Regions from separate parts of the Bradyrhizobium sp. CCBAU 51753 genome, predicted to be linked through region 1. Evidence: predicted binding sites of a transcription regulator. Region 1 holds the regulator's gene; each other region holds the start of a gene.
The links. The regulator PhoB, encoded in region 1, activates phosphate uptake and scavenging genes when phosphate is short. The targets are predictions, from matches to a motif close to TGTCATNNANCTGTCAT.

Region 2: the regulator PhoB is predicted to act here: its motif matches at 914-930, upstream of XH93_RS15030 (inorganic phosphate transporter).
Region 3: the regulator PhoB is predicted to act here: its motif matches at 1,339-1,355, upstream of XH93_RS26825 (Orn/Lys/Arg decarboxylase N-terminal domain-containing protein).

Annotation. Positions count from the first base shown of each region.
Region 1 covers NZ_CP030037.1:8,658,921-8,661,185, reverse strand. The annotation lists gene phoU (phosphate signaling complex protein PhoU) at 69-785, shown strand; gene phoB (phosphate regulon transcriptional regulator PhoB) at 900-1,610, shown strand; gene XH93_RS39815 (GcrA family cell cycle regulator) at 1,695-2,207, opposite strand.
Region 2 covers NZ_CP030037.1:3,385,902-3,388,166, forward strand. The annotation lists gene XH93_RS15030 (inorganic phosphate transporter) at 1-865, opposite strand, end outside; gene XH93_RS15035 (UdgX family uracil-DNA binding protein) at 1,363-2,265, opposite strand, start outside.
Region 3 covers NZ_CP030037.1:5,870,986-5,873,250, forward strand. The annotation lists gene XH93_RS42470 (DJ-1/PfpI family protein) at 1-7, shown strand, start outside; partial or broken gene XH93_RS43140 (acyl-CoA dehydrogenase family protein) at 189-1,178, opposite strand; gene XH93_RS26825 (Orn/Lys/Arg decarboxylase N-terminal domain-containing protein) at 1,400-2,265, shown strand, end outside.

The sequences.
Region 1 (2,265 bases):
CGAGATCAGGCTGAAATGAAGGCATGAGATCGTGATCCTCTTGGGATTATGATCGAAGGAGACAAGCGATGGCTTCTGAACATACCGCCAAGGCATTCGACAGCGACCTGCAGGAGTTGACCCGCCTGGTCGCCGAGATGGGCGGCCTGGTCGAGCGCATGATCACCGAGTCGGTCGATGCGCTGATCCGCCGCGACGTCGCGCTCGGCAAGCGCGTGGTCGCCGCCGACATCGAGATCGACAGCCTGCAGCGCGTCATCGAAGAGCGCGCGGTGCTGACGATCGCGCGGCGCCAGCCGATGGCGATCGACCTGCGCGAGATCGTCAGCGCGATGCGGGTGGCCACCGACCTCGAGCGGATCGGCGACCTCGCCAAGAACATGGGCAAGCGCGTCGCGGCGCTGGAGAGCGATTTCCAGCCGCTGAAGCTGATCCGCGGCCTCGAGCACATGACCGACCTCGTGCTGTCGCAGGTCAAGTCGGTGCTCGACGCCTACGCCGCGCACGATTTGCCGGCGGCGATGAACGTCTGGAAGGGCGACGAGGAGGTCGACGCGATCTGCACCTCGCTGTTCCGCGAGCTGCTCACCTACATGATGGAAGATCCGCGCAACATCTCGTTCTGCATCCACCTGATGTTCTGCGCCAAGAATATCGAGCGGATCGGCGACCACGCCACCAACATCGCCGAGACCGTGTTCTACATGATCGAGGGCCAGCAAATCACCGACAAGCGCCCGAAGGGCGACATGACCAACTTTGCGACCACGGTGCCGGGTAACTGAAGCACGATCCGGAAAAGTGGGTACCGGTTTTCCGACAAGATCGTGCTCATCAGGACGATGAGCGTTTCGGTTTTGCGTCTGGGCAACGGATCAAGATAGAGAGAACTTAGACCGATGAGCGCACGCATTCTGGTAGTCGAAGACGAGGAAGCGCTGACAACGCTGTTGCGCTACAACCTCGACGCGGAAGGCTACGATGTCGAAACGGTCGGGCGCGGCGACGATGCCGACACCCGCCTCAAGGAGCGCGTTCCCGATCTCGTGGTGCTCGACTGGATGCTGCCGGGCCTGTCCGGCATCGAGCTCTGCCGCCGCTTGCGGGCACGTCCCGAGACCAAGCAGCTGCCGATCATCATGCTGACCGCGCGCGGCGAGGAGAGCGAGCGGGTGCGTGGGCTGGCCACCGGCGCCGACGATTATATCGTCAAGCCGTTCTCGGTGCCGGAGCTCCTGGCGCGGGTGAAGGGCCTGCTGCGCCGCGCCAGCCCCGAGCGGCTCGCCACCGTGCTGACCTATGGCGACATCGAGCTCGACCGAGAGAAGCGCCGCGTTGCGCGCTCCGGCCGCCCGATCGATCTCGGCCCGACCGAATATCGGCTGCTCGAATTCTTCCTCGAGCATCCCGGCCGCGTGTTCAGCCGCGAGCAGCTGCTCGACAGCGTCTGGGGCCGCGACATCTATATCGACGAGCGGACCGTTGACGTGCATATCGGCCGCCTGCGCAAGCTGCTCAATCCGGGCCGCGAGCAGGATCCGATCCGCACCGTGCGCGGCGCCGGCTACGCCCTCGACGACCGTTTTGCCAAGGCCGAGCCGCAGCCGTAAGGCCCGGTCCGACCGCTGCAACAAAAAAATCCCCGCCTTCGCGGGGATTTCTTTTTTGACGTCGTCGCTGGTTTCGTCGTCGGCCTATTTGAGCTGCGGCTTGTTCGACGGCCGGCGGCGATCGCCGGCGGGCTGGTAAGCGACGCGCGAGTGGTGCGCGCAATAGGGCAGGCCGGTGAGCGCCTTGCCGCCGCAGAAGAAGAATTCCGGGCTCGAGGGATCGCCGACCGGCCAATGGCAGGTGGCCTCGTTCAGCTCCAGCAGCGACAGCCGCTGGCTCATCGGCACCACGTTGTCGTAGGCGATCGGATCCGGCTCGAGTTCGACCTCGAAAGCCTGCGCCAGCGCGGTGTTGCCGCGCGAGACCGGGCGCGCCACCCGCATCATGTGCTGGGCGGGACGGGCCTTGCGCTGCCGCGGCGCGGCGGTGGAGGGCGCCTTGGCGCGGCCGGACAGGCCGAGCCGATGGACTTTGCCGATCACGGCGTTTCGCGTCACATTGCCGAGTTCCGCCGCGATCTGGCTGGCGGAGAGGCCACTCTCCCAGAGCTTCTTCAGCTGCTCGACGCGATCGTCGGACCAGGTCAATACCGTCATCGCATTCTTCCTTTCGCGGTGCGCCGGCCGGTGATGGGAGCGGCGCTGCGAGCCAAAT
Region 2 (2,265 bases), 3.8 Mb from region 1:
TGCCGATCAGGATCAGCATGATCAGGCCCATGCCCTTCTGGCCGTCGTTGGAGCCGTGGGCGAAGCTGACGCCGGTGCAGGTCAGGATCAAGAGGCCGCGGATCCAGAGCGGCGGCGCCTTGTGACCCTCAGGGGCGGCATACAGCGCCGGGTTCTTGACGATCATCTTGAGCAGCAGCAGCAGCACGGCGGCGCAGATGAAGCCGACCAGCGGCGACAGCAGCAGCGCGTAGCCGATCTCGGTCGCCTTGCCCCAGTCCACGCCCGAGGTGCCGTCGCGGCCGCGCAGCAGCGCGTTGGCGACGCCGACGCCGATGATCGAGCCGATCAGCGTGTGCGAGGAGGAGGCCGGCAGGCCGAAATACCAGGTGCCGAGATTCCACAGGATCGCGGCGATCAACAGCGCGAACACCATGGCGAAGCCGGCGCTGGAGCCGACCTGCAGGATCAACTCCACCGGCAGCAGCGAGACGATGCCGAACGCCACCGCGCCGCTCGAGGTCAGCACGCCGAGGAAGTTGAACAGGCCGGACCACATCACCGCGGCTTCCGCCGGCAGCGAGTGGGTGTAGATCACGGTGGCCACCGCGTTGGCGGTGTCGTGGAAGCCGTTGACGAACTCGAAGCCGAGCGCGATCAGCAGCGCAACGAGCAGCAGAATGTAGGGCAGGTAGGAGGTGACCCTGGTGCCGGTGGCATCGACGTCGGCGTAGATGCTGTAGGCAACGTACAAGAGCCCCACGGCAAGAATGCCGAAGAAGATGATCATGGTGAGCGGGTTAAAACCCTTGTCGAGATTGGGCCGTGACGCCGGTTGGATCGGCGCTCCGTCGGCCATCGAAGAATTGGCTGTAATATCGGTCATTCTGACGCCCCTCACATACAGTGTGAGGCCCAGTTTTGACTGAGGGACTTGAAGGTTAGATGACAGTAGCAACGTTGATTTGTGCAGCTGCAGCAAGCATCTGGGCGGGCGCCGCGCTCGATGCGCTGAATCTTCGTGCTTCCCCTTGATAACGTTCGCACAGTCTGAGCGTCGTGGCCGCACGCGCCGCATCACGTCATGAATATTGCCATGAAACACGCGCCGCCATCCGGCGCAGATCGCGCCCGTGGCGGGAAACGGCGGCATCGCGGGGAGGGGGCGGAAGCGAGGTCGCGCGCCGCGCAGCTGGGGCTAGTCGAACCGTGCGGCGCGCGAACCTCAGGGAACGTCATGGCGTGAACATGACGCCCGATCCTTGGAAATGCTATCGTAGCACAGATCAATTAAAGGTTGTAGTGGTTTGTGAGTCTTTATAACATTCTCACCAACGGTCTCACGCAAGCGTTGGTTCTACAGGGATTCCATACGGTTGCATGTCACGCGGCGTGCGCCGCGCGGCGCAGCAGGCCCGCCGCGATTTTTAGATCGTCTATAAAACGCTGATACTCCCGCGCCTTGGCCTCCTCATCCGGCAGTCTTAGCAAATAGGAGGGGTGCACGGTCACGAGCACCTTGGTTCCATCGTGCTCGATCGGACGGCCGCGGTTTTTGTTGATCGGCGTGATCTTGCCCAGCACGCTTTGCGCCGCAGTGGCGCCGAGCGCCACCACGAGGTCGGGCTTGATGGCGGCGAGCTCGCGTTCGTACCATTGCCGGCAGGCGCGGATCTCCGGCGTGTTCGGCTTCTGGTGCAGCCGGATTTTTCCGCGCGGCACGAATTTGAAATGCTTTACCGCGTTGGTGACATAGACTTTGCGGCGATCGATGCCGGCCTCCTCCAGCGCGCGATCGAGCATCAGTCCGGCCGGGCCGACGAAGGGTTTTCCGGCGAGATCTTCCTTGTCGCCGGGCTGCTCGCCGACCAGCATCATCGACGCGGTCTGCCGGCCCTCGCCGAACACGGTCTGGGTCGCGTCTTTCCACAGCGGACAGGCGCGGCAATCGGCGGCCTCCTGGCGTAGCGCCGCAAGCGTGTCGTGGGCCTCTCGTCTCGCCATCGGCTCATCCTGCCGTTGCTGCTCGGGCTGACGCGGCTCCGTCGCCTTGCGGGCGATGAAGGGGCCGCTCGTCATTCGCATCGCGTCTTCGATTAGGGGCCTAATGATCGAATCCTCAGGCAGGTTCCTCCAATAGGCCTGCGGCGCCTCCATCAGTTTCAGTCGCGCCGGATTGAACAGGCCGCTGCCATGCCGCCGCCAGGCTTCCTCGAGCTTCTCCTCGCTCGGCACTTCGGCCTTGTCGATGCCTGATGTGATCGAGATCGCATGGCCATCCCAATG
Region 3 (2,265 bases), 2.8 Mb from region 1:
CGAATAGCCGGAAGGCTCCTCAGAACCGCGTCGTGCCGAGCGGGAGGCCGAGGCTGATGCGCCCCGCGAGCACGTAGCTGTTCTGGGTCATCGCCACATGCTTGATCGCCGCCTGAACGTCGCGGGATCGACCGCTCGAGCGTGCCGGTCTCGAAGATCGCCGCGGTCCCGGCCGGTGCCGCGAGCATCTCGACGACGCGCGCGGCGCTCTCCGCGGCATTGGCGCAGGCGACCCGGAACAGCACCCGCGCTTCAATCAGGCGATCGCCGCCGGCATCGACCGCGGCCATCAGCTCGGTCATCGCCTCGATCAGCAGCGCCCGGGCAGACCGCACTGCGGCCTCGGCACGGCCGACCAGTGCCTGAACCAGTTCGCTGTCGCGGAGCTGGCCGCCGCCAGCCATCCGCGGCTTCTTGCCGGCGAGCGCAATAAAGGCGTCGAGCGCGCCGCGGGCGATTCCGAGCGGCACCACCGAGACCGTCCACGGAAACGCCGACAGCGCCGGCAGGCGATAGATGATGCCGGACTGCGTTGGCTGACAATCGATCAGGGGATGGACGTGGCTCGCGGGCACGAAGCCGTCCTCGACCTCGAAATCGCAGCTTCCGGTCCCGCGCAATCCGGATACGAACCAGGTGTCGTGAACGCGGACCTCGGCGCGATCGAAGTAGCAGCACAGCGACGGGCCGTCCTTGCCGTCGGGCCCCTTCACGCTGGCGAGCCCCATGAACCGCGTCGCATGATGCGCGCCGCTGCCGAACGGCCAGCGCCCGCTGACGCGGTAGCCGCCCTCGACCTCCACCGCCGTTCCGACCGCACCGGTGGCGCTGGCGATGAAGGCCATTGGTTCGGCGAACCAGCTCCGCACCACGTCTGCGGGCAGGTAGCCGCCGATCCGGCTCATGCCGGCGCCGTTGCCGACCAGCCAGCCGACCGAGCCGTCAAGCGCGGACGCCGCCTCCACGATGGTCATGAAGTCGAATGGCGAGAATTCCGGCCCGCCGAGCGCCTTCGGCAAATACAGCCGAAACAGTCCGGCCTCGGCCAGCGCCCGGAAGACGGCATCGGGGAGCCTGCGCTCGCGATCGAAATGCTGCCGTTGCTCGGCGATCAGCGGCGCCAGCCGCGCCACCGCGGCAAGATGGTCCGCAACACTGGCTTCCGCGCGTGCATGCATGATGCCCTCTCCAGCCGGAACATGCAGATTGTCGGACAACCTCTCGGGCCGCGCAAATCCGAAGAATTCAGCCACAGATGAACTGAATTCACCCAGACTTCTCCCATGCGCAAGCTCCCGCCGCTGACCGGACGCATCCGCGTGTCAGGCGCCCGCCCATTGTCATCTCATCGTCATGAAATGTGCCGACAGGTTCAGCCGGACCAGTTTCGGGGACTCGCATGGACTACTTCAAACGCTTCAACTTCCTGTTCGCCGCGCCGGTGTTCGAATCGGACGATCTCGAAGGCATCCGCTTCAACCAGATCATCAGCGAGATCGAGCGCTCCGGCTTCGAGGTGGTCCGCGCCCGCAAGCTGGAGGATGCCGAGATCGCGGTGCAGACCGATGCCGCAATCGGCTGCATGGTGGTCGACTGGGGCAAGAAGGGACTTGAGGGCAAGACGGCCGCGCTGATCAATCTGATGCGCCGGCGCGGCCTCGACTTCCCGATCATCCTGTTGATCCGCCGCAAGCGGTTCGAGGACCTGCCGGTCGAGGTGCTCGATTTCATCGACGGCTACGTGTTCCTGTCGGAGGAAACCCCGCCCTTCATCGCGAAAAACCTGATCAGCCGGCTCAAGCAATACGCCGAGAACCTGAAGACGCCGTTCTTCGGGGCGCTGGTCGACTATGCCGAGGAAGGCAACCAGCTCTGGACCTGCCCCGGCCATAATGGCGGCGTGTTCTACAGCCGCAGCCCGATCGGCCGTGTGTTCGTCGAGCATCTCGGCGAGGCGGTGTTTCGCGACGACCTCGACAATTCCGTGCTCGACCTCGGCGACCTCCTCACCCATGAGGGGCCGGCACTGAAGGCGCAGAAGGAGGCGGCGCGGATCTTTGGCGCTGAAAAGACCTATTTCGTGCTCAACGGTACCTCGACCTCGAACAAGGTCGCGCTCGGCTCGCTGGTCACCGACGGCGACCTCGTGCTGTTCGACCGCAACAACCACAAGGCCGCCCATCACGGCGCGCTGCTGATCGGCGGCGGCATCCCGGTCTATGTGCCCACCGTGCGCAACGCCTGGGGCCTGATCGGCCCGATGCG